3 regions of the Roseateles albus genome follow, and region 1 is predicted to be linked to each of the others. Evidence: predicted binding sites of a transcription regulator. Region 1 holds the regulator's gene; each other region holds the start of a gene.
The links. Region 1 encodes sigma-54, which starts transcription at its own class of promoters, with help from an activator protein. Its sites were predicted from a motif close to TGGCANGNAANCTGCTTT; they were not measured.

Region 1 (9,750 bases):
CGCCACGCCGATTGCAATGGCGCAATGCTCGCTGCCCTTTGACAGGACCGCCCTGGTGCTGGAATGGCATGTGCTGGGCATGTTTGTGCCGAGCTTCTTCACCGGCAGCCTGATCAAGCGTTTTGGCGCCTTGTCGGTGATGGGCGTCGGCGTGCTCTTGAATCTGATCTGCGTCGGCATTGCCTTGTCGGGCATTGACCTGATGCATTTCCTCGCCGCGCTGCTGACGCTTGGCGTGGGCTGGAATTTCTTGTTCATTGGCGGCACGACGCTGTTCACGCAGGCGTACCGGCCCGAGGAGAAGACCACCGCGCAGGCGGCGATGGACTTCTGTATCTACAGCACCATGACCCTGACTTCGTTTTCAAGCGGCGCCTTGGTCACCACCGGCGGCTGGAGCTGGATGAACTGGGCCTCTTTGCTGCCCTTGGCCTGCACAGCGGCTGCGCTGATCTGGTTGGCCGGTCGGCCGGCGGCGACCTTGCCTGCTGCGTCCTGAACCGGGCGAATCGGCCCTATTGCGCGGGGCAGCGTGTCACACCGGCCTTGCCGAGCTGCAAGCCGGTTGGCCAGCGAGTGCCGATGCCGTAGCAAGCGCCTTGCAAGTTGGCGCCTTGCAGCAGCGCCTGGCTGAGATCCAGCTCCAGCAGCAAGGCGCCGCGCAGATCGGCGCCGCGGAAATCGGCCTCTTTCAGGCTGACGGCCCAAAGACGCGCTTTGCGCAGATCGGCCTGGCGGAAGTCGGCGCCGTCAAAGGAGCCGCGATTGATCCTCAACTGCTGCAATTTGGCCCGGCTGAAATTGCTGGCGTCGAAGCGTCCGTCATCGATGTAGTAGCCCTCCAGATTCATGTCTTGCATTCGGCCGCGGCGGCCTTCGATGCCGTACAGATGGAAGCCTTGGCCCGATTCGTAGCCCCGGATGTATTGGGAGCGCTGGGCCGGTTTGAACGGGTAGCCGGCACTCAATGCTGTGAGGGGCGGGCTGCCCTCGCAGTCGACCCAGAGCGTCAGCAGGGGCAGCTTGCTCAGGTCCGTCCCGGGCGGCATGACGGTGCGGCAATCGATCAAGGCAGGGACCCAGTTGATATCGCTCAGCAGCGCGCCGGACAGATCGGTGCCACGTAAATCGACCGGAGCGAAAAAACCCTGCATAGAAGGCGAGGGGTCTGAAAAACTCGCGCCGCGCAGCGAGCTATTGACGAACACGGCGCCGCGCAGCTTGGCTGAATCCAATTGATGGCCACTCAGGTCGACATTTTCGATTCGCGCATCTTGCAAATCGAGCCCGCGCAGACGAGACCCGCTGAAGTTGACATCCTTCAAATGGGCCTGTCGGAACTTGGCGCCGGCCAGGTCGACGTTGGAAAAGTCGGCGCCATGCAGCACGGTGTCGCTGAAATCGGCACCCACCAAGGTCGTGCGGGCTTCGGCGCCGAGCTGGGTGTCGACGCTAAAACGTGCGCGGTCCAAGCGGGCCGCACTGAAGTTGGCCCTATCCAGCTTGGCTCCGCGAAAATCGCTCTCGCGCAGGTCGGCACGGCTGAAGTCAAAGCCGCGCAGCTGCGCGTTCTGGAATTGGGCGCCTTGCAGATTGGCGTCGGCGAAGTTGCCTTGCTCCCTCGGCTCGGCCCGATAGCCGCGCAAATCGAGCCCCGGGCGGGCCAGTTCGGCATGGCGATTCAAGCGCATCAAGGCGTCTTGCCGCCCCCGCATGGCATGGGCTTGCTCCGCTTGCATGGCCAGCAAGGTGTCGAATCCGGCCAGGGCCGCCTCATAGCGATGCAGGCCCATCTGCGCCTGTGCCAGCGCCAGCAAGGCTTTGGTATCGCTTGGCCAGAGCTTCAGCAAACCCTGATAGGCCGTGATGGCCTGCTCGAAGGCATGGGATTCCAGAAAATAGCGGGCGCGTGCTGAATGGCTTTGTTTGTCGCCGGGGTGCTGCTGCAGCAGCAAGTCCATTTCGGCCCGCTTGCGCTGCTGAAGCTGCATCGACGCGGGGTCGGGGGCGAAGTGGCAAAGAGAACTGGTGTAGCCGGCGCTGGCGTCTCCCTTAGCGACCATCAGCCGGATTGCGCCGACGCGGTCGTTGAAGCCACAGCTGTCGGCCGGGCTGTCCACCTCGATGATGGTCTGATCCGTCGGCCCTTTGAAGGATTCCAGCAGGCGATAGCGCCCCCGCAGCGGTCGATTGTGATCTTCGGCCTCGCTGAGTAAGCGCAGCGAGATCAGCTCGCCGCGAAACAACAGGCTGGCGTCAAGAAAATGCTGTTCGGAGCTGCTTTCGCTGATGCAAAGACAGGCTTGGGCCTGGCCATGCAGCGCAATCAATAGCAGGCTCATGGTCATCAGCCAGCGGAACTGCCCTGATTCTGGGCGCGAGGCGGATGCTGGCATTTGGCGGGGCTCCCTCCGGACATGGTGTGGCCGCAGCCTAAGGCAAAACGCCGGGCTTTTTGCACGCCGTCGCCCGAGTGCTGATTTCCGCTACCGCAAGTTCTACGGGCTAAACCTGCGACTCGACGTGGCTGCTCGTGCTGCAGTTCAATTTTCGCCGCTGGTCGGCCGAACTTGGTCCGGCTTGGCCTTCTCCGCCACTTCATCCAAGCGGGCGGCTTCTACCGCGCCGACGGCCCTCAGCGCCTTTGCCCGACCCAGGCGTGCTTCGTTCATATCGGGCGCCAGTTTCAACAGCGCCGTGAAACTCTTGATCGCGTCATCAAACTCGCCCGCGCTCAGAAACAGCTGTCCCTGCGCCATCAGCGCGTTGGTGTTTTCTGGATCTTTCTGCAGCTGTGTTTGAAGTGCTTGGCGCTCGGCCCGGTAGCGGGCCAGCCGGGGCCAGTCAGTCTGGTTCCAGGTGCAAGAATCGCTGCGGAAGCCTTGGCGCAGCGAGCCCCGCGCAGCGAGGGTGACGTGCATGCCGATGCGCAGATCTGGCAGCCCGCATTGGGCGCTGTCCGGCGGCGAGTCGATCTCCACCTCGGTCAAGGCCAGGCCCTTGATCGATTGCGTCACCAACCAGCGACTTCGAATTTGGGTGCCCGTCCAGCCCTCAACACGACGGGTGGAGAGCAGCTTGCCGCTGAAGACCAGACTGATTTTTTCGAAGCCTTCGTCCGGGTTCTGCCTCGGAACGGGGCAGGAGCAGGCCTGCGCCGCTTGAATAGGGCTCAGGCACAGCAGCAGAAGCACGAGCCGTAGAAATCGCAATGCCACTGTGGCGGTCGTCTTTTTCATCGCGTGGGGCGGCCTAGCCGCAGCAGCTGATGCACCAAGGCCAGATCACTCTGGCTGAATCTCGGCGCCAGGTTTTGGCGTGCGTGCCGAACCGGCCACCAGATCAAAGCGGAACATCCTGCACTCGATCGGGCCGTTCCACATGGGGAAGCGGCGCGATTCCTTCAGCCGCATCTGCTGAGGTAACTTCATATCCGGGCAGAGCAGCCAGGCGGTCCAGCCGGCCGGATTTTGCGTATAGGCGCGCTTCCAATGCGCGGCCAAGCGCGGGAAAAAGTCGTCCCCGGCGTCGCGAGCCTCGGAGCCGCCGGCATCGCGGTAATGTGCCGCCTTGCCGCGCACCTCGATCCGCTCGCCATAGGGCGGGTTCATCATGATGGTGCCGGGCATGCCCTCGGGCAGCTCTGGTGCCGGCCGCTCCAGCGCATCGCCGCCGTTGAACTGAATGTATTGGGCGACGCCTGCGCGCTCGGCATTGCGGCGCGCGAAGTCCACCATGCGGAAGGCCACATCGCTGCAAAAGATCGGCACCGCCGGCGCATGCTCACGGTCCTTGGCGGCCTGCTTGATCGCTTGCCAGCGGCCGCGCAGCGGCACAAAGGGCAATTGCTTCTCGAAAGCAAAGCGGCGCTGCATGCCGGCGGCCATGCCGCAGGCGATTTGCGCCGCTTCGACCGCGATGGTGCCCGATCCGCAGCAGGGGTCGTGCAGCGCGCCGCCGGTCTCGGGCGTGCCCTTCCAGCCGGCAGCGGCCAGCATCGCGGCGGCCAGCGTTTCTTTCAGCGGCGCGTCGCCCTTGTCTTCGCGCCAGCCGCGCTTGAACAGCGGCTCGCCGGAAGTGTCCACATAGAGGGTGGCGTCGAACTCGCTCAGGTGCAAGATGATGGGCAAATCTGGGAAGCGGGTGTCGACGCTGGGGCGCTCGCCGGTGGCGTCGCGCAGTACGTCGCAGATGGCATCCTTCACGCGCAGCGTGGCGAAGTTGAGGCTGCGCAGCGGCGAGTGGCGCGCGACGGTGTCCACACGGATGGTCTCGGCCGGCGTGATCCACTCGGTCCAGTCAATCGTGCGAGCCAAGGCATAGATATCGTCCTCATGGCGGTAGCCGCCCGAGGTCAGCTCAATCATCACGCGCTGCGCCAAGCGGCATTCGAGGTTGAGCTTCATCACGCCTTCGAGATCGCTTTTGAGCGCGATGCCACCGCGCAAGACCTCGATATGCGTCTTGGGCAGGATCAGGCGAACTTCTTCGTCCAGCAAGCGCTCCACGCCGGAGGCACAAGAGAGAAAAAGCTGGTGTACGGTTTTTGGGGATTCTTTGGCGGCCATGACGCTATTGTCCCAGCAACAGCGCCGCGACCTAAACTGCACCCATTTACTTTTACATCCTGGACCCGATGCTTACTTCCGACCAACTGACCCAATTCGGCGCGGCCAGCCTGCCCGGCTTGCTGGGCATCGTGATTCTGCAGGCCGGCCTGGACGAGGTGCATGCCGAGTTGCCGGTGCGTCCCGTCGTGATGGCGCCGAACGGCTATTTGCATGCCGGCAGCATCGTCAGCTTGGCCGACACCTGCGCGGGTTACGGTTGCATCGCCAATTTGCCGGCCGGTGCGAGCGGCTTCACGACGATTGAGTTGAAGTCCAATCACTTGGGCACCGCCCGTGACGGCGTGATCGAGTGCAGGGCCAAGCCGGTGCATCTGGGCCGCACGACTCAAGTGTGGGACGCGGTGGTGACGCATCGCGAGACGGGCAAGACGCTGGCGCTGTTCCGCTGTACGCAGATGCTGCTTTACCCCAAATAGGGCTTAACGTCCCGGGAACATGCGCTCATCGTCGAAGATCATGCTGTGGGTGGTGCGCAGCACGACGCCGTCCTTGAAGTGCACATTGAAACGCTGGCGCTGACCCATCATTTCATCGGGCACGGTCCAGTCCCAGACCTCTTCGCCGCTGAATCTGAATGTCACGCGCGTGCGTTCCTTGCCCAGCAGGCGGCTGACCTGATCGGGCGTCCAGCCCGGTTGCACGCGGGCCCGCACGGCGGGCTGCAAGGTGTCCTCGATGCTGATGACCTTGCCATCGGCGTCGACGCGGATCATCAGCGCGCTCTTGCCCATCGGTTGCTGCGAATACTCCAAGGTCTTGCCGCCTTTGCCGTCAAGGTCGGGCCAGATCTGCGTCGGCTGACCATATTGGGCCAGCACGGCGGCCGCACTCATGCCGGGGCTGACGCTGCGTGGGCTGGGTACGCTGACACAAGCGGCGAGGCTCAGGCACATGAGGCTCGCAATGGCGATCGTTTTGAAAACAGACATGAGGTCTTTGCTCCTTAGTTGACCCGCCGCATCGTGGTCGTGCCGATTTTCATGCCTTCGCGGTACTTGGCCACGGTGCGGCGCGCGACCTGTATGCCTTGCTCGTCCAGCATTTCGGCCAGCGCGCTGTCGGACAGTGGCTTGGCTGGGTTCTCGGCGTCGATGAATTGCTTGATCAAGGCGCGCACAGCGGTGCTCGAAGCATTGCCGCCGGCCTCGGTGCTGAGCCCCGAGCCGAAGAAGTATTTCAACTCAAAAGTGCCGAACACGGTGGCCATGTATTTGGCCGTGGTGACGCGCGAGATGGTCGACTCATGCAGACCCAACTCATCAGCAATCTCGCGCAGCACCAGCGGTTTCATCGCCAAAGCGCCATGCGTGAAGAAGGCTTTTTGGCGCTCCACGATGGCCTGCGAGACGCGCAAAATCGTATCAAAGCGCTGCTGGATATTCTTGATGAACCAGCGCGCTTCCTGCAGCTGACCGCCGAGCGGGCTGTTGGTGATGCCGCCGCGCGTTTGGCGCAGCGCGTTCGCATACAGCTCGTTGATGCGCAGCTTCGGTGCCACCTCGGGGTTGATGATGACGCGCAACTCGCGCCCGACCTTGCGCACGATCACGTCCGGGATTACCGCTGCGGCCATGCCGCGTGCAAAAGCGCGCCCCGGCTTGGGCTCCAGTGAAACAATTAAGGCCTGCGCCTCACGCAAGAGCTCATCGTCGGCACCGGTCAGGGCCGACAGCCTCTTGTAGTCACGCCGGGCCAGCAGCTCCAGGTGTTTTTGGCAGATCATGATGGCGATCATCTGCGCCGCGCTGCGCGGCAGGGCGCGCAATTGCAACTCCAGGCATTCGGCCAAATCTTTCGCACCGACGCCGGTGGGCGTCATGTTCTTCAGCCATTTCAGCGCGATACGAAGATGGTCCAGCAGGTCTTCGCGCTCTTCGATGTCCTCGGACAGCGCCTCTGAGATTTCTTCAAGGCTGTCTTCCAGATAGCCGTCTTCATTCAATGATTCGATCAGCACATGCAAGGCCATGCGGTCGGACTCCGACAAGCCCATGCCAGCCATTTGCTGAGTTAGGTGCTCTTGCAGGCTGATTTCGCCCGTGGATTGATCGGCATGTTCGCCGTCGTCATCGCCGCTGCCTGAGTTGCTGCCGGGGCTGTTGGCCGGCAACTCGCGGATGCCGTCAAAGTCATCGCGCTCGGTGCCGTTCTCCCAGTCTTCGCGCTCGACTGCGCCGAAGTCCTCGGCCTGCAACTCGGCCGCGGCCTCGCCACCGCCGCCCAGCTCCATATCGGCGCCGCTGTCCTCAGCGGCGGTCGCTTCGCTGATGCTGGCGCGCATCTCGGCCAACTCGGGCGCCGCGACGCTGAAATCCTCCTCGGTTTCCAGCAGCGGGTTCTGCGCCAGCATCTGCTCGACTTCTTGGTTCAACTCCAGGGTCGAGAGTTGCAGCAGCCGGATTGACTGCTGCAACTGCGGCGTTAACGATAGGTGCTGGCTCAGCCGTAGCTGCAAAGAGGGTTTCATTCGCCGCTAACCAGATCACATGCGGAAGTTTTCGCCGAGATAGACCTTGCGCACGTCGGCGTTCTCGATGATTTCGGCCGGTGTGCCTTCGGCCAGCACCGAACCTTCGCTGATGATGTAGGCGCGGTCACAGATGCCCAGCGTCTCGCGCACATTGTGGTCGGTGATCAAGACACCAATGCCGCGCGCCTTCAGGAAGCCGATGATGCGCTGGATCTCCAGCACCGCGATCGGGTCGACGCCGGCAAAGGGCTCGTCCAGCAGGATGAAGCGCGGCTGGGTGGCCAGTGCGCGCGCAATCTCGACGCGCCGCCGCTCACCGCCCGACAAGGCCGGCGCCGGGCTGTCGCGCAGCTTTTCGATGCTGAGGTCGTGCAGCAGGCTCTCTAGCAATTCGTTGATGCGGTCAGGCGAGAGGGCGCGGCCATCCGGCCCGACTTGCAACTCCAGCACCGCGCGGATGTTCTGTTCGGTCGTCAGCTTGCGAAAGATCGAAGCCTCTTGCGGCAGATAGCTCAGGCCCAGGCGCGCACGCTGATGGATAGGTAAATGCTGCACGGCGCGGCCGTCGATGCGGATCTCGCCGGCATCGGCGCGCACCAAGCCGACGATCATGTAAAAGCTGGTCGTTTTGCCTGCACCATTGGGGCCCAAAAGGCCAACCACCTCGCCGCTGTTGACGCCGACATGGACATTGGTGACGACCCGGCGTACCCCATATGTCTTGGCCAGGCCCTCGGCCTCCAAGCGGCTGCGCGGGCCAGACTCCAGCGCCGGGATGTGAGCTGCGCTGCTCATCAAGGTTGGCGTTTCGGCAAGGTCACGCTGGGCTGCAGCGGCACCGCTGAGGCCGGCGCTGCATTGGCCTCGGCCGCAGCAGCGCCACGAGGCATCAACACCACCCGTACCCGGCCGCTCGGGTGTGGCGAGGTGGCGCCGCCTTCGGCCGTGAAAACTTCGCTGCGGTTGTTGTAGACGATCAAGGCGCCGGTGACCTCATCGGCCACCTTGCTGCCCTGGGTGCGGCGCACCACCGCATTGCCAAGAAAACGCACCGAATCGCTGCGGGTATCGTATTCAAGTGCATCGGCAAAACCTTCGATGGCCTCGCCGGGCACATCGCGCGCCTGGCGGAAGCTGACTTGCTTGCCGGTTTTGCCGCTGGCGTTCGCTTGGTAATAGCCGTCGCCGGTTTCGCGCAGGTCGATGCGCTCGGCCCGCAGCACCAGGCTGCCCCGGCTCAGCACCACATCGCCGAGAAACTCGGTTCTCTGGTTGGCCACGTCGACACTGCCACCTTTCTCGGAAGCGATGTTCAAGGGCATCAGGTGGTCGGCCTTCTCGGCCCACGCCGGCCCTGCGGCCAGCGTCAGCAAGGCGCTCAGGCCCACCCCCGCCAGGCCCAGCAGCTTTGAGGGCAAAACAGGGGCACAGCGGCGTTGAGTGGGCGTTTGGGTAGGCATCATCTGAGTGGCGGCACAATTCTTGCAGACCATTCTAGCCCGGGGGTGGCTATGCCCTCCCGCTCAGCTCTTGCTGCGTGCCAGCTTGATCAAATGATCGGCCACGACCAGGGCTTGCGGGATGCCGCCGGCCATGCTGGGCGAGGTCAGGAAGCGTCCGGCGACACCTAGGGCCGGGACGCCATCGGCGCGGTAGGCCTCGGCCAATTTGGTCGACTGGCCCAACCTTGTCTGCGCGCCGAAAGAGTTGAAGGCGGCACCAAATTTGGCTCCGTCCAAGCCCTTGCCAACGGCCCAGGCCGTGATGGCTTTTTCGCTGCTCAGATCGAGTTTCTCGATCTGTAGCGCTTTGAAGACCTGCTCATGCAAGTCGCCCAAACGGCCAAGGCTTTCGAGCGCATAGAACAAGCGCTGGTGCAGCTTGTGCATGGCGCCCACCCCTACATGGATGCGGCGCAGCGACACGTCCGGCGCCAAGGTCTTGCTCCAGGTCGTCAGCGCGGGGTCAAAGGCAAAACAATGCGGGCAGGTGTAGAGAAAGAACTCGAACACCTCGATCTTGCCCTCCGCGCCGGCGCTGGCCAGCGGCTGTGCGAGGCGCAAGAACTGTTTGCCCTCGACGGGCTTGTCGCTTTGCGCCTGGCTGAGGCCGGGGGCGCCGACTGCGGCGATACCTGCTAGGCCTGCCAGGCCAGCATTGAAGAAGCGGCGCTGAATAGTCATCGCTTCAACCCTTGTTGCTGCGCAGCAGCTTGATCAGGTAATCGGCCACCGCCACGGCCTGCTGACCATGCTGGGCCTCGGTCTGCCCCTGGATGCCTGCCATGGCAGGCGAGGTCAGGAACTTGCCGCCAATGCCTAAAGCGGGCACGCCGTCGATGCGGTAAGCCTCCGACAGCTTGCTGGCCTGCGCGCTCTTGGTTTGTACTCCAAAGGAGTTGAAGGCGGCGGTGAACTTGGCCATGTCCAGGCCCATGCGGGCTGCCAGGTCGAGGATGGATTTCTCGTCGTCCAGGCTCAGGCGTTCAACATGGAAGGCGCTGAATACGCGCGGCAAGAGCTCTTCTTCCTTGCCCATTGCTTCCAGCGCAAAGAACAGGCGCTGGTGCAGTTTGATATTGGCCCGAAAGCCCACATGCACCCGGCGGAAACTGACGTCGGCCGGCAGCTGCTTGGACCAAGCCTGGAC
Region 2 (9,750 bases), on a different contig from region 1:
GATCAGCATCGCCTCGACTTGGCGCCACGGCGTGTCATAACCAATCGTAACGACGGTGTCGACGATATAGCCGGGGCCCTTGACGGCGCGCGAATAGTTCTTCGTCACCGAGCCCATCACCAGCGAATTCGGCATCGACAGCTCCTCGCCCAGGCCGGTACGAATGCGGGTATTGAACATGCCCAACTCGGTGATGGTGCCTTCATGACCGTCAATTCGCACATACTCGCCGACGCGGATGGTGCGCGTGAACATCAAAATCATGCCGCTCGCCCCCTGCCCCACCAGGCTGGAGGCGCCCAGCGAGATCATCAGCCCCAAGAGCACCGAAACCCCTTTGAAGGCCTCGCTGCTGGAGCCAGGCAAATAGGGGTAGGCCATTACCAGCGCGAACAACCAGATGCCGGTGCTGATGATGCGCCGCGAGGGCCGCACCGTGTCGCGGTCCAGCCAGCCGAGCGAGGCTTCACCGCGCTCGATGCGATTGAATACCGGCGTGAACAACTTGATGACGGTGCGCGCCAGCATAAAGATCAGCAGCGCCACAAACAAATCCGGCAGCGCCCCCAAGATGCCCGTGCCCAGCCGCACCACCACCTGCCATAAATAGCCGCTGAGTTGCTCGCCCCAGGGCCTTGTGTAGGGGAACTGGCTGAGGACCAGGCTCAGCCACTCATAGCTCAGCAAGGCCAGCAAGGCCCAGCCCGCGCCACGCACGGCGAAGCTGACCGCCGTCAAGACCTTGTCGCCCTGCAGCAGTTGGGTGCCGGCCACCTCCAGTTCGGCAGCGCGCCGACTCATCTGCGCCGACAACCAAGCACCCAAAGCCCGCTGGCCGCGCCGCACCAGGGCGAGCAGGCCTGCAAACACCAGCGTCGCGGCCACCGCGATCAAGAGGCCGCGCAGCAAGCGCGACTCGTCGCGGCTCTCGCGCGTTTCGGCGATCACCTGTTCGAGCTGAAACTTGGCCGCTGCGGCGGTCTCGTCCAAGGTCTTGTCGCCCTTGGCGTCCACATCCTCGGGCGTCAAGACTAAGGCCATCTCACCGTCAATCATCACGATGCGACCCTGCGCCTCTTGCTTGACAGTCACCTCGCCGGCCCCGGTGCGGGCCAGCACCTCGTTCATATACAGATGGGTGCGCCTTGCACGCTCGGCCGGGCTAACGCCGAGAAACGGCGCCCTGTAAACCGCAATGGTGCGGTTGAAAATTTGCACAGCGGCCTCCGGCGCCGTATTCACCGGCGCCGCCACCAAGGGGCTTGCCGATGCTGCCGCCGCGACTGCCTGTACTTGCGCGGCTACAGGCAAGGCAGCCAAGCCCATGGAAGCCACCAAGACCAGGCTCAACCGTGCCACGAGGCGATGCAGCCACGCAGCATTGGCCAACACGGCGAGGACCTTCAAATCGACATTGATGACGCGCATGTACAAGCACCCGAAGCAAGAAGTCAACGGGTGGTGCACGCGATGCCCCAACCCGACGCCCGGGCCGGCCCCGCGCGCCGCGCGAGCATATCGCCCTCAGTGCAGCGTCGGCAAGCAGTCGGTATGGCGTCGCCTCGGTGTGACCGAAGGCGCGGCGATGTCCTGTGCTTGGGACTGCGTCGCAACACTGGGCATCGCAATACTGGGCGCCGCAGAGACAGCGGCAGGCGTGCTGAGCGGATTGGTAAGCGCCTGGCTGGACGGCTTGGGCTCAGACACCGGGCCGTCACGCAGCTGCATATAGGCTGACAACAAGCGGTCGCTATAGAGCAGCCAAGCGCTTTGCAGACTCAACAAATCTTCGTCCATCTGCCGGCGGGCTGCCTCGGTCAAGGGCATTTTGTCGGCCTGAATTCGGCTGAGCAGTTCTTGCGCCTGCAGCATCGCCAGCTCGATCGGCCGGTTCACCGCACGCCGCATCAGGCGCAGGGTCTGCTCACGCTTGCGCTCGGTGCCGAGCAAGCTGAGCACCACTTTTTCGTAGCGTGTGCTCTCGGCCACGGCTTGCGCTTGCCAGCGCGCGTTCGCCAACTCGGCCAGCATCGCCGCCGTCCAGGGGTCGCCCGACAGTTTCAACAGCGCCGCAATCTCATCCCTGGCAAACACGCATTCGGCGCCCGCGCGCGCAAACTCGGGGCGCTGATTGAGCAGCGCCAGAACCGTGTCGATACGGGCGTCGGCGGGCATATGAAAGCCCTGCACTGCGGGGTTTTTAGGTGACTTGGGGCCGGGGTCGAACATGGCATCTCCTGAGTGGCTGTGGTGGCCACTTCAGTGCGGCGACCATAGGAAGGATGCTAAGAAGAGATCAGGGTTTCCCCCATGTCTGGCGCGGCCATCGGTTTGACAATTCGGGACAATCGTTCACCGACCATCCCGCTCCGGCAAGCCGGCTAAGATAGCCGTTACTGTTTTGACCGCGGCTTGCACCGTCAGTGAAGGAGTTGCCCCAGCGTGAACAAACCCAGTCGACAACGCGACGGCGTCGCAAGCGGTCTATTGCTGCCCTTGCATCAGACCTTGCTGCTGCGCGGGCTGGACGCCAACGCCTTGCTGCAGCGCGCCAACATCAGCCCGCAGCAGTTGCTGGACCAGCGCAGCCGCATCAGTCAACGCGACACCATCCAGTTCTGGCGTTTAGCCGATGCCGCCTGCGCCCATGACCCGGGCCTGGCGGTTGAGATCGCCGGGCAGTTCAATTTGCGCGCGCTGGGGCTGCTGGGCGTGGCCTGGCTGGCCAGCACCAGCTTGCGCGAGGCGACCCGGCGGCTGGTGCGTTATTACGATCTGGTCAGCTCGATTGCCGTGTTACGCGTGTGCATCGAAGGCGAAGGCGAGCAGGCCTTGACCTGGCTGCAATACCACGCCAGCCCCGGCGTGCTGGCGCTGACGCATGACACCTGGGCCGGTGTTGTCGGCGCCATGTGCCGTCATGCCTATGCCGGCGCCAGCGGCCAGTCCTTCACGCCCGCAGCCGTGCGTGTGGCCCATGGGCGCAACGCCGGCACCGACTTGCTGGCCACCAGCCTGGGCTGCAGGGTCGAACCGGATGCGGATTGCACGGCGGTGGCCTTCACGGCCGCCCAACTCGATGCGCCGCTGCCCGGCGGCCACCCCGGCATGGCCTTGAACGCCGAGAAGATCTTGGCGGCCACGCTGTCCGAACTCGATAGCGGTGCGATTCACCACCGGGTACGCGCTCATCTGCTGAATATGCTGCCCTCGGGCCATGTGTCACGCGCGGCGGTCGCGGCGCGCATGCATATGACCGAGCGCACCTTGCAGCGCCGGCTGGAGGAGGAGCAATTCGGTTTCGCCGAGCTGCTGCAACAGACCCGGCTGGAGCTGGCACAGAACCTCTTGCGCGACCCCGAGCAGGACGTGCAAGACGTCGCTTTCATCCTCGGTTTTGCCGAGATTTCCAGCTTCACGCGCGCGTTCCGGCGCTGGACCGGGGCTGCGCCGAGCACTTGGCGCGAACAGGTCGGCGCGGGCATGCACTGAGAACCCCGTCAATCGCCAAGGCTCTGCGCCTGCGCAGGGCACTCAAGCCGCCGTCGACAAGCCCTGCGTCACATGCTCGGGCAGCACCACCTGACCCTGGGCGTTGGCGATGGCCTCGATGTGAATGACCGGCGAAGCGCCGCGCACGCCGCCGAAGATGGTGGCGAAGGCAGTATCGGCCGCGTCATGGCCGGTGCCGATGCGGATCAAGGCCATCGGGATGGCCACGCCCGAGGGATCAAACAAGTACCAACGCTGACCCAGATAGACCTCCACATAGGCGTGAAAGTCCTGCGCGCGCAGGCTCAAGTCCAAGCCGTAGTCGATGCCGGTGACAAAGCGAGCCGGCATATTCAAGGCCCGGCACAGAGCAATCATCAGATGAGCGAAATCGCGGCAAACACCGGCGCGGTCCACCAGGGTGTCCACCGCCGTGGTGGTGCCGGTGGATGAGTTGGCCTGAAAGCTCGTGCGCGCCTGCACCCAGTCACGGATCGCCAGCACCCGGCCGTAGCCCTTGGGCAGCTGACCAAACTCCTGCGCCGCCAGCCGGTACAAGCGGTCCGACTCGCAATAGCGGCTAGGGTAGACATAGGGCAAGACGGCGCCGGGCAGATCGGCAACGGCCAACTCGGTCAGCTGATCGGTCGGCGTTTGCACATGATCCAGATCGACGCTGGCGCTGTAGTTCATTGTCAGCTGGCCGGCCTGCGCCTGCAGGCGCAAAAAACGAGTCTGGCTCAGCGCGTCAACGTAGAGGACGGAGTTGACACCTTGGCTATTGCTGAGCGACTCGCTGAGCACGGTCTGCTGCGGTGTCTGCGCGGCATGCAGGTTGAAAATGAAATCGCAGCCCGGTGCGTCAATCTCGTAGCTCAACTCAACGGTGTATTGGAATCTGAGCATGGGGAGGCTCCGTTTTGGGCGGGGCCAGCGCGGGCTCAAAAGGCAACCGTCAGCCGATATGGCGCTGCGGGGAGCCATTATGGGGCTAGGGCGCGCCCTTGTCAGGACGCACTTTCCCGCGCTGCGCAAATTGCCCCCGGACGAAGCCACAGCGGACACCAGCTTGGTGCGGCGCGTGCGACCATGCTGGTGCACAAACGCCCGATATTGAGCTAGCGCCAAAACCGCACGCACCAATCAGCACCGCCCAGCACATGGCCCGGATATTGCTCACACGTTAAAGACAAGGAGAGCATGAATGAAATCCAGCTTCGACGAAATGCACTTCAATGGCGCACCCGGTGCTTTTGAGTTCCCCGGCCCAAGCGCCCGCACGCATTACCAAACCTTCGAACGCTGGCTGGCCGGTCAAGCCGAAGAGACCATGCGCTTGCGCCGCGAAGAAGCGGAAGTGATCTTTCGCCGCGTCGGCATCACTTTCGCCGTCTATGGCGACAAGGACAGCGGCGAAGGCACCGAGCGCTTGATTCCCTTTGACGTGATCCCGCGCGTCATTCCCGCTGATGAATGGCGCGAGATGGAGGCCGGCCTGCGCCAACGCGTGACCGCCTTGAACCGCTTCATTCACGATGTTTATCACGGTCAAGACATCATCCGCGCCGGCATCGTGCCCGAAGGGCCCATCCTCAACAATGCGCAGTTCCGCCCCGAGATGATGGGCGTGGATGTGCCGCTGAATATCTATTCCCAGATTGCCGGCATCGACATCGTGCGCGCCGCCAACCCCGACGGCAGCGGCAGCTACTACGTGCTGGAAGACAATCTACGCGTGCCCAGCGGCGTCAGCTATATGCTGGAAAACCGCAAGATGATGATGCGGCTGTTCCCCGATCTGTTCTCGCAGCACCGCATCGCGCCGGTCGCCCATTACCCCGATCTGCTGTTGGAAACGCTGCGCAGCGTCGGCCCTCACAGCATGAACGTCAAGAGCGAGCCGACCGTGGTGGTGCTGACGCCGGGCATGTACAACTCGGCCTATTTCGAGCATGCCTTCTTAGCCCAACAAATGGGTGTCGAGCTGGTCGAGGGCAAGGACTTGTTCGTCAAGGAGAACATCGTCTATATGCGCACCACGCGGGGGCCCAAGCGTGTGGATGTGATCTACCGCCGCCTGGACGACGACTTCCTCGACCCCAAGGTGTTCCGCAAGGATTCGACATTAGGTTGCGCAGGCCTGGTCGAGGCCTACAAGGCTGGCAATGTGAATCTGGCCAATGGCATAGGCACGGGCATCGCGGACGACAAGTCCATCTACCCCTATGTGCCCAAGATGATCGAGTTTTATCTGGGCGAGAAACCAATCCTGAACAATGTGCCCACGCATGTCTGCCGCGAGGCCGATGACCTGAAGTATGTGCTGGACAACCTAGCCGACCTGGTGGTGAAGGAGGTGCATGGTGCGGGCGGCTACGGCATGTTGGTCGGCCCGGCCGCCACCAAGCAGGAGATTGAGGACTTCCGCGCTTGTCTGCTGGCCAATCCGAGCAATTACATCGCCCAGCCGACGCTGAGCCTGTCGACCTGCCCGACCTTTGTCGAGGCCGGCATCGCGCCGCGCCATATCGACCTGCGGCCCTTTGTGCTGTCCGGGGAGAAGGTGCAGATCGTGCCGGGTGGGCTGACGCGCGTGGCGCTGAAGGAGGGCTCGCTGGTGGTCAACAGCAGCCAAGGTGGCGGCACCAAGGACACCTGGGTGTTGGAAGACTAATCGGTTCTGAAGGAATACGAACAATGCTGTCAAGAACCGCCGATCATCTGTTTTGGCTCTCTCGCTACATGGAGCGAGCGGAGAATACGGCTCGAATGCTGGACGTCAACTACCAGACCTCCTTGTTGCCGCAGTCGGCCGCCGCCGCTGAGCAGGGCTGGCGCAGCCTGCTATCGATCTCGGAGTTGACCGGGCCGTATCAGGCGCGCTGGGGCGAGATCAACAGCGAGCGGGTCAAGCATTTCATGGTCAGCGACGAGCGCAACCCCTCGTCGATTCTGAGCTGCCTGCGTGAGGCGCGCGAGAACGCCCGTGCGGTGCGCGGCACGCTGACCACTGAGGTTTGGGAAACCACCAACCAGACCTGGCTGGAGTTCAAACGAATGATCGCCGACGGCTTGCTGTCGCAAGACCCGGCCGCCTTGTGTGAATGGGTCAAGTTCCGCTCGCATCTGTCGCGCGGCGTCACGGTGGGCACGATGCTGCAGGATGAAGCCTTTAACTTCCTGCGCATAGGCTCCTTCCTGGAGCGAGCCGACAACACCGCCCGGCTGCTGGACGTCAAGTTCCACGCACTGGAATCCAAGCCTGAGCCTTCGGGACCTGGCGCGCGCGACTTCTACCATTGGTCTGCGGTGTTGCGATCGGTCTCGGCCTTTGAGGTCTACCGCAAGGTCTATAGCAATGTGATCACGCCCGACAAGGTGGCCGAGCTGCTGATTCTGCGGCCCGATATGCCGCGCTCATTGGCGCATTGCATGGCGCGCCTGCTCAGCAACTTGAAGCGGGTGGCCAACAATCAGTCCGGCGAGACGCTGCGCCTGGCCGGTCGCATCCATGCCGACCTGGAATTCGCCAGCATCGATGAAATCCTGCAACCCGGCTTGCATGTTTTCCTGAGCCAGTTTCTGGACCGCGTCGGCAAGCTGGGCCTTGGCATCAGTCGCGACTTTTTGAATCCGTCGGTCTAAGCACTGAGGCACACATGGCTATCCGCGTCGCACTGCACCACCGCACCAGCTACCGCTATGACCGCGCCGTAGCGCTCTCGCCGCATGAGGTGAGGCTGCGGCCGGCGCCGCATGCGCGCACGCCCATCCTGTCGTACTCATTGACGGTGGAGCCGGCCGAGCATTTCATCAACTGGCAGCAAGACCCCTACGGCAATTACATCGGCCGCTTTGTGTTCCCCGAGAAGGCCGAAGAGCTCAGCTTCACCGTCGATCTGGTCGCCGATATGACGGTGATCAACCCGTTTGACTTCTTTGTCGAAAAGTACGCCGAGCGCTTCCCCTTTGCCTACCCGGCCCAACTGGCGGCGGAGTTAGGGCCCTATCTGCAGGTCGACCCGCCGGGGCCAATGCTCAAAGATTGGATCGCGGCGGTGCGCAGCGAAATGCTCAGCAGCTCGCTGCCGACGAATGACTTTCTGGTCTATCTGAACCAGCGCGTGCAGGTCCGCATCGGCTATTTGCTGCGCATGGAGCCGGGCATTCAAACGCCCGAGGAAACGCTGCAAAAAGCCTCAGGCTCATGCCGCGATAGCGCCTGGCTGCTGGTGCAGATCCTGCGCTCCTTGGGCCTGGCCGCGCGTTTTGTGTCCGGCTATCTGATCCAGCTCAAGCCCGATCAAGCCTCGCTCGACGGCCCCAGCGGCACGGCGGTTGATTTCACCGATCTGCATGCCTGGACCGAGGTTTACATCCCCGGGGCCGGCTGGATTGGCCTGGACCCAACCTCGGGCATGCTGGCCAGCGAAGGTCATATCCCGCTCGCCTGCACCGCCCTGCCCTCGTCGGCCGCTCCGGTCAGCGGCTTCACCGACAAAGCCGAGGTCACTTTCGTGCATGAGATGACGGTGACCCGCATCCATGAAGATCCGCGCGTCACCAAGCCCTATTCCGATGCCGACTGGCAGGCCATAGACCGCCTGGGCCAGCAGGTCGACGCCGACCTCAAGCGCAATGATGTGCGCCTCACTCAAGGCGGCGAGCCGACCTTTGTGTCCATCGACGATATGGACGGCGCGCAATGGAATACCGAGGCGCATGGCGAGCACAAGCGCGAGCTGGCCGGCCAGCTGATGCTGCGGCTCAAGAAGCATTTCGCCCCCGGCGGCATGTTGCACTACGGCCAGGGCAAGTGGTACCCGGGCGAGCCGCTGCCGCGCTGGGCGCTGAATATCTATTGGCGGGTCGACGGCCAGCCCATGTGGCGCGACGCCTCGCTGTTCTCGGCAGAAGGCAGCAATGACGGCTATGGCAAGGCCGAAGCCGAACGCTTTATGGCCGCGCTGCTGGAGGGTCTGCATCTGCCCGCCGCCAGCGCCATTCCCGCCTATGAAGACGTGCGCCAGCAGGCGCAGATCGAAGAGGGTCTGCCGAGCAATTTGAACCCGCTGTTCGCTGATCTGAGCGACTCCGAGCAGCGCCGCCGTCTGGCCCGCTTGCTGGACAAGGGCCTGGGCGAAGTTGTGGGCTATGTGCTGCCACTGGCGCCGACACCGTTTGAGCCCGGCGTGAGCCTGAGCAGCAGCTGGCGCAGCTCGGCCTGGCCGCTCAAGCGCGAGCATCTCTACCTAATCGACGGCGACTCCCCATTGGGTCTGCGCCTGCCGCTGAACTCGCTGCCCTGGGTCTTGCCGGACGAGCAAGAGGCCGAATTCGATCTCGACCCCTTTGCCGAGCGCAGCGCGCTGCTGGAAGCCAAGGCGACGCTGGACGTCAAGCTGACCCACGCTGACCGCGAAACTCAGCGGGGCCCACGCGCAGCGCTGGCGGCGGCCAAACGGCTGGCGCGTGCCACCCTGGGCCGCTCGACCAGTGCCGAATCCGAGCCAACGCCGCATCCTTTAGCCGGCCAGCACAACGCCACCCCGGCGCCGCGCGACGTCATCCACACTGCCCTGTGCGTGCAGGTGCGGGCCGGGCGCTTGTACGTCTTCATGCCGCCGATCAAACGCATCGAAGACTATCTGGCCTTGGTGCAGATCGTCGAAGCGACTGCTGCCAAATTGCAGCTGAAGCTCTGGATCGAAGGCTATGGCCCGCCGCGCGACCCCCGCATCAAGCTGCTCAGCGTGACGCCGGACCCCGGCGTGATCGAGGTCAATGTGCATCCGTCGGCGAGCTGGAGCGAGCTGGTCTACACCATGGGCACGCTCTATGAAGAGGCGCGGCTGAGCCGCCTGGGCACCGAGAAATTCATGGTCGACGGCCGCCACACCGGCACCGGCGGCGGCAACCACGCGACGCTTGGCGGCGCCACCGCCGAAGACAGCCCGATGCTGCGCCGCCCCGATCTTCTCAAGAGCCTGATCACCTATTGGCAGAACCATCCGGCCCTGTCCTATCTGTTCTCCGGCACCTTCATCGGCCCGACCAGCCAGGCGCCGCGCGTGGACGAGGCGCGCGATGACAATCTGTATGAGCTGGCGATCGCCTTCCAGCAGATGGACCGGGTCTTGCCGGGCATGATGCCGGGCGACAAGCCCTGGATGGTTGATCGCCTCTTGCGTAATTTGTTGGTCGATCTGACCGGCAACACGCATCGCTCGGAGTTTTCGATCGACAAGCTCTACTCAC
Region 3 (9,750 bases), on a different contig from region 1:
GCAGTTGACGCTCTTGCCGCTGAGGAAGCGGGCATTGCCGTCCTGCAGCATTTGAAGCGCCTGATCCGGCGAGGTGCCTTCTTGACGTGATTTATCAAAGGCGGAACACACGCCCCCGGCGTTGCGGCTCTCGCTCGAGGCGCCCCCTTGACCTGCGCAGGCCGCAAGGCTGGACGCGGCAATCGCTCCGGCTGCCGCCAAGAATCCACGACGTTCGTTCATGCTGTACTCACTTTCGATGATGACGAGGAGGACATAGTCTAGCGGCCTCGGGTCATCGCAGGCACCATTAATTCGGCTGAGAAAAGGCTGAGAAAAGGCGGTCACCGCCCTCGTTAGTCTGCCGCTTTATCCTCCAAATTAGTCCAGCATCGTCGCACTGCATGGGGCGAAAAATGCCCTTCGCATCGCATTCATCAAGAGCGAAAAAACTCAGATGTCCAGCCCTAACTCCTGAATCTTGCGGGTGATGGTGTTGCGCCCTATGCCCAGCTTTTGAGCCGCCTCGATGCGCCGCCCGCGCGTGAGGTCCAAGGCAGCCAAGATCAAGCTGGCCTCGAAGCGACGCGTCAGGCTGTCCCACACTTCGGTTTCGCCTGCCGCCAGCAAGCGACGCGCTTCGCGCGACACTTCGGCCACCCAGGCGTCGGGGCCGGCGCCAAAGCTGGGCATGGCCGGCGCGGCAGCGGGCAAGGCTTGGGCGGCTTTCGCCGGCAATGGCAAGGGTAAGGGCGCAGCCTCAGTGGCAGCGGCATCCGGCGATTCGATGCTCAAGCCCAAGCCCGGTTGCAGCAACTCTTGCGGCAGGTCCTTGGGCTCCACCACCTGGCTGGGCGCCATTACGCTGAGCCAATGGCAAATGTTTTCCAGCTGCCGCACATTGCCCGGGAACTCAAAGTCCAGCAGCAAGGCCAGCGCCGCGTCGGTCAGGCGCTTGGGCTCAACGCCCAACTCGGCCGCGCTGCGCTGCAAAAAGAACTTGGCCAGCACCGCAATGTCTTCGCGCCGCTCGCGCAGCGGCGGCAGGCGCAGGCGGATCACGTTCAGGCGGTGAAACAAATCCTCGCGGAACGCGCCTTGGCGCACGCGTGCTTCCAGGTTCTGGTGGGTAGCGGCAATCACGCGCACATTGCTGCGCAAGGGGCTGTGGCCGCCGACACGGTAGAACTGCCCGTCGGACAAGACCCGCAAGAGACGCGTCTGCAATTCCAGCGGCATATCGCCGATTTCATCGAGAAACAGGGTGCCGCCGTCTGCCTGCTCGAAACGGCCACGCCTTGTTGCCTGCGCACCGGTGAAGGCGCCGCGCTCATGGCCGAACAGCTCGGACTCGAGCAAATCCTTGGGGATGGCCGCCGTGTTGATGGCGACAAACGGCCCTTCAGAGCGCGGGCTGTGCTTGTGCAGCGCACGCGCCACCAACTCCTTGCCCGAACCGGATTCACCGGTGATCAAGACCGTCACATGGCTTTGGCTGAGCCGCCCGATCGCGCGGAACACATCTTGCATCGCCGGCGCCTGACCCAGCATCTCGGGCACCTCGGCGGCGGCGGCTTCGCCAACCGCCTCGCGCATGCTCTCGGTCTGCGCACGCCGTATCAATTCGACCGCAGCGGCCAGATCAAAGGGCTTGGGCAGGTACTCGAACGCGCCGCCCTGGAAGGCCGACACGGCGCTGTCCAAGTCCGAATAGGCGGTCATGATGATGACGGGCAGATGCGGCAAGCGCGCCTTCACCTTGGCCAGCAGATCAAGACCTGAGCCACCCGGCATACGGATATCGGACACCAGCACCTGCGGGCTGTCTTCATCCAAGGCCGCCAGCAAATCACGCGCGTTGCTGAAGCAGCGCACCGGCAAGCCCTCGCGCGTCAGCGCTTTTTCCAACACGAAACGAATGGAATGGTCGTCATCAACAACCCAGATAGATTTCATGCAGAAGGTCCTGTAGCGAATCAGCGCCGTTCAAACCCCGCCCATCAAGGAAGCGGCAGGGTCATACGAAAATCGGTCCGGCCCGGCTCGCTTTCACAGTCAAGCATGCCTTGATGCTGCTGAGCGATGGTTTGCGCCAGCGTCAGGCCAAGACCCGAGCCGCCATCTCGCCCCGACACCAAGGGGTAAAAAATGCGATCTCGAATCTCGGCCGGCACGCCGGGGCCGTTATCTTCCACATGCAATTCCAATGCCAGGCGCCAGCGCTGCTTGCCAATCGTCACCTGGCGCGCGACCCGCGTGCGCAGCGCGATGCAGGCCGGGTCTTGCGCGTCGGCATCCGCAATGCGTTGCTGCAGCGCTTGCGCGGCGTTTTGTACGATGTTCAATACCGCTTGAATCAGCTGTTCGCGGTCACCGCGAAAATCCGGCAGCGAGATGTCGTAATCGCGCTTGATCAAGAGACCGCGCGGATACTCGACCAAGGTCAGCTGGCGCACCCGCTCGCAGATTTCATGGATATTCACATCGCCCACCACCTGCGCATGGCGGTGCGGGGCCAAGAGGCGGTCGACCAGCGACTGCAGGCGATCGACCTCGTGGATGATGACCTCGGTGTACTCGGCCAACTCAACGGACAACTCGGGGCCGATCGTGTTGGGTTGCAATTCCAGCGCCAATAACTGCGCTGCGCCACGGATGCCGCCGAGCGGATTCTTGATCTCATGCGCCAGGTTGCGCGTCAGCTCCTTGGTTGCTTGGACCTGATCGAGCGTACGCTCCTCACGGTCCTGGCGGGTCTGCTGGGCGTTCTCGATCAGCTCGATCAGCACCTGATCTTCGCTGTTATCCATTTGCGAGACGATCACATGCACCGGCAGCGGCAGTTCTTGCGGCAAGTTGCTACGCCGCAGCAGCGCGTCAAAGCGGCTGCTGGAATAGGCGTTGCGGGCCACACCGGTGACGGTGTCGCTGAGTCGGCCCGCATCGGCAAACCAGTCGTACAGATTGCTGCGCTCCACCGCCCGGCGCGACAAGCGCATCACGTTCTCGAACGCGGCATTGGCAAACAGGCATTCCCCGTCGGGGCGCACAACGGCCACCATGGTGGCCAACATATCGAAGGCTTCAAAGCCGGAAGGGTCTCGGCGCAAGGGGTTCATGGCCGGCCCTCCCATTGAATGAACAAGCTATGGCAGCTTGCTGATCTCGCGCTTGAGTGCCTGCACATCGACTTCTTGGCGGGCGATGCTGGCCTTGAGTTCGGCCATGCGGTCCAGGTATTTTTGATAATTTTTCTCATCTCCGCGGCGCTCGGCATTGCCGCCGGCGTAGTCGCGCTGCAAAGCGTCAAGCCGCTCCTGCGCCTCGCGCAACTCGGTCTCCAGGACTCGACGGCGCTCGCCATCGCGCGTGCGTTGTTGGTTGGGGTCGATACGGCCCTCACTGCTGCCCCGCACTTCGCTGCCGGCCGAATTGGGCGCTGCAGCCGGGTTGGGCTTTGCACGCGTCGCCGGCAAGACCGTGATCGGCGTGCCTTCGATCGAGCGGCAGTCCTTGGCCTGCGCTTCTTTGGCCGTCAATGCGTCGGTGTAAAGCACCGGCGGGCCGGGACAGCGGTAAACGATGGACTGCGCTTGCGCGGCGCCTGCAAGCAAAAGCGCACTGATCAGGCCAACAAGCAATGAAAAGGGTCGAATAAGCATGGCGGGATTGTGGCGCATAGCAGCTGGCGCGATCGCAAAAGAAAAGGGACGACCGAAGCCGTCCCTTTCGCCATGCACAGGCAGCGTGCGACGTAACGTGTGTTTCACGCACGCCGCAAGTGGCCATTACAGCGTGTAGTACATATCGAACTCGACCGGATGCGTGGTCATGCGCATGCGCTGCACTTCTTGCATCTTCAGCTCGATATAGGCATCGATATAGGCATCGGTGAACACGCCGCCCTTGGTCAGGAAGGCACGGTCCTTGTCCAGGCACTCGAGCGCTTGGTCCAGGCTGTGGCAGACGGTTGGCACCAATGCGTCTTCTTCAGGCGGCAAGTGGTACAGATCCTTGGTGGCGGCTTCGCCCGGATGGATCTTGTTCTCGACGCCGTCCAGACCGGCCATCATCAGCGCGGCGAAGCACAGGTATGGGTTGGCCAATGGATCGGGGAAACGTGCCTCGATACGGCGACCCTTGGGGTTAGCCACATAAGGAATACGGATCGAAGCCGAGCGGTTACGCGCGCTGTAAGCCAGCTTGACTGGAGCCTCATAGCCAGGCACCAGGCGCTTGTAGCTGTTGGTGCCAGGGTTGGTGATCGCGTTCAGGGCACGGGCGTGCTTGATGATGCCGCCGATATAGTAGAGCGCGAAGTCGCTCAGGCCGCCGTAGCCGTCGCCTGCGAACAGGTTCTTGCCGTCTTTCCAGATCGACTGGTGCACGTGCATGCCGGAACCGTTGTCGCCCACGATAGGTTTTGGCATGAAGGTCGCGGTCTTGCCGTAGGCATGGGCCACATTGGCGATCACGTACTTTTGCAGCTGCAACCAGTCAGCGCGCTCGACCAGGGTCGAGAAACGGGTACCGATTTCCATCTGGCCTGCGTTCGCCACTTCGTGGTGATGCACTTCAACCGGGATGCCCAGCTGCTCAAGAATCAAGCACATTTCCGAGCGCATGTCCTGGCCCGAATCAACCGGCGGCACTGGAAAGTAGCCACCCTTGACGGCCGGGCGATAGCCCTTGTTGCCGTGCTCGTAGTCCTTGCCGGTGTTCCACGATGCTTCTTCGGAGTCAATCTTGACGAAGCAGCCGGACATGTCGATGTTCCAGCGGATGCTGTCGAAGATGAAGAACTCTGGCTCGGGGCCGAAGTAGGCGGCGTCGCCCAGGCCGGAAGACTTCAGATAGGCTTCGGCGCGCTTGGCCAAGGAACGTGGATCGCGCTCATAAGCCTTGCCATCACCCGGCTCGACCACGTCGCAGCTCAGGATCAGCGTCGGCTCTTCGAAGAAGGGGTCGATATTGGCCGTGTTCGGATCGGGCATCAAGAGCATGTCCGAGGCTTCAATGCCCTTCCAGCCGCCGATCGACGAGCCGTCAAACGCGTGGCCGGAAATGAACTTGTCTTCATCAAAATGGGACACCGGCACGGACACATGGTGCTCCTTGCCACGGGTATCGGTGAAACGGAAGTCAACAAACTTGACCTCGTTCTCTTGCACCATCTTCATCACGTCGGCAACGGTCTTGGCCATCAAAAAACTCCTAGCTAGCGGGGAAAATTGTTTAGGGACTCTAAAAGACATTGGCTCACGCCGATGTTAAACAGATATCGGCTCGCGCCCATGTTTCAAGCGCCGCATCCTGTATTAAGCACTTTATGTGCCAACAAGGTGCAGCCCAGAAGCCATGGGAATTATGGCGTGAACCGGCCTTGCATCAACCATCTATTCACCAATGCGGTGCAAAGTGCCCCAGATTAGCGCACCAATTCAGTGCCTACGGTTGCACCAGTTTGAAGCACGCCCAGTTTCAGGGCCGCGTAGGCTGCGTCGAGTTGAGCGGCATCTCCCTTCACACCCAGCTCGATATGGCGACCCCATTGCGGGTGGTCCACGCTGGGCAGGCTGAACACCTTGATGCCGGCGAACTCGGCCTCGATCGCCACCATCAGCGGCGTCAGCATCGACTCCATCGTGCTTTGCACAATCATCGACAACTCCAAGCGCCCCACCTTTCGGTGCAGGTCGGCATGGCGCTGGTCCAGCACCCATTCCATCATCGGATGCGCCATCACCGGGAAGCCGGGCGCAAAGTAGACCGTACCGACCGAGAAGCCGGGGATCTTGTTGAAGGGGTTGGGGACGATCTCGGCGCCGGTCGGGAACAGGCCCATCTCAAGTCGTCGCCAAGTGTCAGGATGATCCGGGTCGGCAGTCACGCCCTGCTCCGCCGCCATTTCGCTGATGCGCTCCCAGATCAGCTCACGGGCTTGCGGGTGCAGGGTCAGGTCTCGCCCCAGTGCGGCTGCGGCAGCTTGGCGGGTATGGTCGTCCGGTGTCGCGCCGATACCGCCGCAGCTGAAGACTAGGTCGCCGCTGGCAAAGGCAAGCTTCAGCTGCGCCACCAGATGCTCGCGGTCATCGCCCAGGTATTGCGCCCAGTCCAGGCTCATGCCGCGCGCGGCCAGCAGCTCGATGAACTTGGACAGGTGCTTGTCTTGGCGTTTGCCGGAGAGGATTTCATCACCAATGATGATCAGGCCGATTTTCATTTCTCTTTTGCTCACAGGGGAGGAATCAGGGGCGCGGGTGCTGGCTGCAGCAGCTCATCGACCGTCGGCAGCTCGGGCTCGGCAGCGCGCTTGCCGGCGCGCAGCTCACGCATCTCCTGCAAGGCGGCCAGAGCGTAATGAGTAAACCACAAGGTCGAAAAAGCGAACACCAAGGTGTAGAGCCAAATCGAAGCAATGATCAAAAACGGCGCCAAGGCCAGCGCCATCACGCCAAAGGCCCAGATCGCAGCCGGCGCGGCGCCCAGATAGCCGGTCACCAGACCCAGCGTCATCAAGGGCAGACGGTGTTGGCGCATCAGTTGGCGCCGCTCGGCCACCGAGGCATGTTCGGCCAGCGCATCAAAGCTGAACACCTTGTAGCCCAGCCAACCCCAAATCAGGGGCGGAACGATCAGCACCAAGGGCGGAATCAACCAAAACGGCATGCTGACCAAGAGCGCCAACAAGGCCAGACTCACATGCCAGAGCGACCAGCCCAAAGACCGCCACCAAGAACCGCCCTGCTTGCGTTCGAGCTGGGCGAAGCGCCGCTGCGCGACCAGACGCACCAGGCTGGGTGTCATCAGCAAAGCCACCAGCAGCAAGCTCAAGACCACGATGACCGGCAGAGCCAAGGCCAAGACCATCAAGGGCGCCAGCACCGAACGCAGGCCTCCGGCACCCATATGGTCCAGCCAGCCCAACAAGGACTCGACCAAACGCCAGTTGCCCAGGGTGGCACGCACCCCGTCCACCGCCTGTTCCCAGAAAAAATAGCCCAGCGCAAAAGCCAGGCCGGCCATCAAGACCAGGGGCAAGAGCGACAAAAAAATCACCCGCGGATGCAGGCAGTAGGCCACGGCGCGCCAAAACGCGTCGCCGACCCGACTCATGGAGTTGACCATCTCTTGTTTCCCTCGACCCTGGCTACACAGGCTGCAATCTTAGCGAGGCTTGTTGGGCGTGGCCCGGGTCTGGGCCAGCAGTGCGGTGACGGCGTAGATCGCCGCGATATGCGGGGTCGGCGTGGCGGTGATGCGACCCAGTTCCAGGACCGCGCCGACCAGCGCCTCCAGCTCCAGCGCGCGGCCGCGCTCCAGATCCTGCAGCATCGAGGTCTTGTGCGCGCCGACCGCCTCGGCGCCGGCGATGCGTTGCGCTATCGACACCTTGAAGTTCACGCCCAGCTTCTCGGCCAGGGTTTGCGCCTCGGCCATCATCGCCGCCGCCAACTCAGCAGTCGGCGCAAAGCGGCAAATGTCCTCCAGCGTTGCCCCCGTCAGCGCCGAGATCGGGTTGAAGCATAAATTGCCCCAGAGCTTGACCCAGAGCTCGCTGCGTATGTCTTTGGAAACAGGCGCCTTGAAGCCGGCGCGCATCAGCGCTTGGGACAGCGCCTCGATGCGTGGACTGCGGCTGCCATCGAGTTCGCCGAGCGAAAACCGATTGCCCTCGATCAGGCGCACCAAGCCGGGCTCGACCAGCTCGGCCGCCGGGTAAACCACGCTGCCAATGATGCGCTCGGCCTCGATTTGGCCGGCGATCAGGCCGCCGGGGTCTACGCTGTCCAGGTGCTTAGCCTCGAAGGCCCCACCCAGCTTTTGAAAATACCACCAGGGCAAGCCGTTGATCATGCTCACCAACAAGGTATGCGGGCCAAACAGCGCGCGCAGCTCCGGCAAAACCTCGCGCACCTGATGCGCCTTGAGCGTCAAGAGCACAACATCTTGCGGCCCGGCCTCAGCCATGTCTTGTACCGCCCGAACCTGGCTTGCATGAGCCTCGCTGCCGTCTTCCAGCAGCAGCCGAAAGCCGCGTTGTTGAATGGCGGCCAGATTCTGATTGCGGGCGATGAACACCACCTCTTCGCCCGCCAGCGCCAGCCGCGTACCCAACAAACCGCCGATCGCTCCGGCGCCGACGATGGCGAATTTCATGCCCCCAAGCCCAATTTTTCGGCCAGACCTATGCGCTGCAACTTGCCGGTAGCACCCTTGGGAATTTCGCTCAAAAACAGAATCCGCCGCGGTACCTTGAAGTCGGCCAGTCGGGTGGCGACGAAGGCGCGCAAGCCGGCCTCGTCCAAGCTAGCACCCTCACGCAAGACCACCGCCGCAGCAACGTCCTCGCCCAACTTTGCATGCGGCATGCCGAAGCAGACGACCTGCTGCACAGCCGGGTGGTCCATGATGACCTCATCGACCTCGCGCGGGCTGATCTTTTCGCCGCCGCGGTTGATGATTTCCTTCAGCCGCCCGGTGATGCTCAGATAACCATCCAGGTCCAGCTGCCCCTGGTCGCCGGTGCGAAACCAGCCATTGCGAAAGCCTTCCGCATTGGCAGCCGGGTTGTTCTCATAACCCTGCGTCACATTGGGGCCGCGAATGACAATCTCGCCAATTTCACCGGCTGCCAGCAACTGACCCGCCGCTCCCATGATGGCGATCTCGGGCCCTGCCGCCAGACCTACGGTACCCGGCTTGCGAATCCGTGGCGGCAAGGGGTTAGAGGCCATCTGATGCGCCGCCTCGGTCATGCCGTAAGCCTCGATCAAGGGCGCGCCAAACGCCGCCTCCAGCTCGGCAATCACCTGCGGCGGCATTGATGACGACGACGAGCGCATAAAGCGCAAGGGCTGGCGCGCAATCAGCTCGGCATGGCCACGCGCCCGCGCGACGATGGCCTGGTGCATGGTCGGCACGGCGGTGTACCAGGTCGGCTTGGCCTCCTCCATCCAGGCAAAGAACTTCAAGGCATTGAAGCCGGGCGTGCAAAACACCTGCGAGCCGGCCGCCAGCGGCGCCAACACGCCGGCGATCAGGCCGTGGATATGGAACAAGGGCATCACATTCAGCCCGCAGTCATCCGGCTGGAACTGCAGGCTCTGCCCGATATGGCGAGCCGAGGCAATCAGATTGGCTTGCGACAGGGGCACGATCTTGGGCCGCGAGGTGGTGCCGGAGGTGTGCAAGACCATTGCGACATCGGCCTGCGCCGACCAAATCGGTGCGGCCAAGGGCTTGGCTTCAAAACCGCTGCTCAAGCCGAAGGCGCCGGCCGGCGCGCCGGCCTCGAGCACCAAACGCAGGATAGGCACGCCAAGCTTTTCGGCCACGGCAATCGCGGGCGAGCTGCTGCCGGCTTCGACGATCAAGGCGCGCGCCTGCAAATCGTTCAAATAAAACTCGAACTCATCGCTGCGATAGCCCGGATTGAGCGGAGCACTCGCCACGCCGCAAGCGCAGGCGACAAAGCAGGCGGCCATCTCGGGGCCGTTATTGAGCACGATGGCGACACGGTCGTTTGCGCCCAGGCCCAAGGCATTGAGTTGGCTGACCGTGTTTACCACCAAGTCCCGCAAGGCCGCGAAACTCAAGGGCGGGCGGCCCGGCGCCGACAGCGCAGGCGCCTCGGGCTGGCCCGTGGACAGCAGGTCAAACAAAATTTGGTCTGGACTCATTTGGGGCTCGTTGGATAGCGTTAGCGTGCGGCCCATTATCGTCAGCGCCGACCGAACAACCGCCCCAGACCCAGCCACTGCTGCGACC

Region 2: a site for sigma-54 is predicted at 4,654-4,671, ahead of PRZ03_RS12110 (circularly permuted type 2 ATP-grasp protein). Genes of this name have one in related genera too.
Region 3: a site for sigma-54 is predicted at 5,299-5,316, ahead of glnA (type I glutamate--ammonia ligase). Genes of this name have one in related genera too.

Annotation. Positions count from the first base shown of each region.
Region 1 is NZ_JAQQXT010000001.1:391,281-401,030, forward strand. Features, by position in the region: gene PRZ03_RS01610 (MFS transporter) at 1-499, shown strand, start outside; gene PRZ03_RS01615 (pentapeptide repeat-containing protein) at 516-2,396, opposite strand; gene PRZ03_RS01620 (tetratricopeptide repeat protein) at 2,544-3,239, opposite strand; gene PRZ03_RS01625 (THUMP domain-containing class I SAM-dependent RNA methyltransferase) at 3,285-4,568, opposite strand; gene PRZ03_RS01630 (PaaI family thioesterase) at 4,628-5,047, shown strand; gene PRZ03_RS01635 (outer membrane protein assembly factor BamE) at 5,051-5,560, opposite strand; gene PRZ03_RS01640 (RNA polymerase factor sigma-54) at 5,575-7,098, opposite strand; gene lptB (LPS export ABC transporter ATP-binding protein) at 7,114-7,896, opposite strand; gene lptA (lipopolysaccharide transport periplasmic protein LptA) at 7,896-8,519, opposite strand; gene PRZ03_RS01655 (thiol:disulfide interchange protein DsbA/DsbL) at 8,625-9,284, opposite strand; gene PRZ03_RS01660 (thiol:disulfide interchange protein DsbA/DsbL) at 9,289-9,750, opposite strand, start outside.
Region 2 is NZ_JAQQXT010000006.1:300,844-310,593, reverse strand. Features, by position in the region: gene PRZ03_RS12130 (mechanosensitive ion channel family protein) at 1-1,428, opposite strand, end outside; gene PRZ03_RS12125 (hypothetical protein) at 1,525-2,229, opposite strand; gene PRZ03_RS12120 (AraC family transcriptional regulator) at 2,443-3,492, shown strand; gene PRZ03_RS12115 (transglutaminase-like domain-containing protein) at 3,535-4,398, opposite strand; gene PRZ03_RS12110 (circularly permuted type 2 ATP-grasp protein) at 4,697-6,166, shown strand; gene PRZ03_RS12105 (alpha-E domain-containing protein) at 6,190-7,137, shown strand; gene PRZ03_RS12100 (transglutaminase family protein) at 7,152-9,750, shown strand, end outside.
Region 3 is NZ_JAQQXT010000003.1:262,916-272,665, reverse strand. Features, by position in the region: gene PRZ03_RS06535 (carbonic anhydrase family protein) at 1-222, opposite strand, end outside; gene ntrC (nitrogen regulation protein NR(I)) at 433-1,935, opposite strand; gene glnL (nitrogen regulation protein NR(II)) at 1,980-3,098, opposite strand; gene PRZ03_RS06520 (hypothetical protein) at 3,126-3,641, opposite strand; gene glnA (type I glutamate--ammonia ligase) at 3,768-5,183, opposite strand; gene PRZ03_RS06510 (competence/damage-inducible protein A) at 5,408-6,202, opposite strand; gene PRZ03_RS06505 (EI24 domain-containing protein) at 6,214-7,107, opposite strand; gene PRZ03_RS06500 (2-dehydropantoate 2-reductase) at 7,147-8,139, opposite strand; gene PRZ03_RS06495 (acyl--CoA ligase) at 8,136-9,662, opposite strand; gene PRZ03_RS06490 (sterol desaturase family protein) at 9,704-9,750, opposite strand, start outside.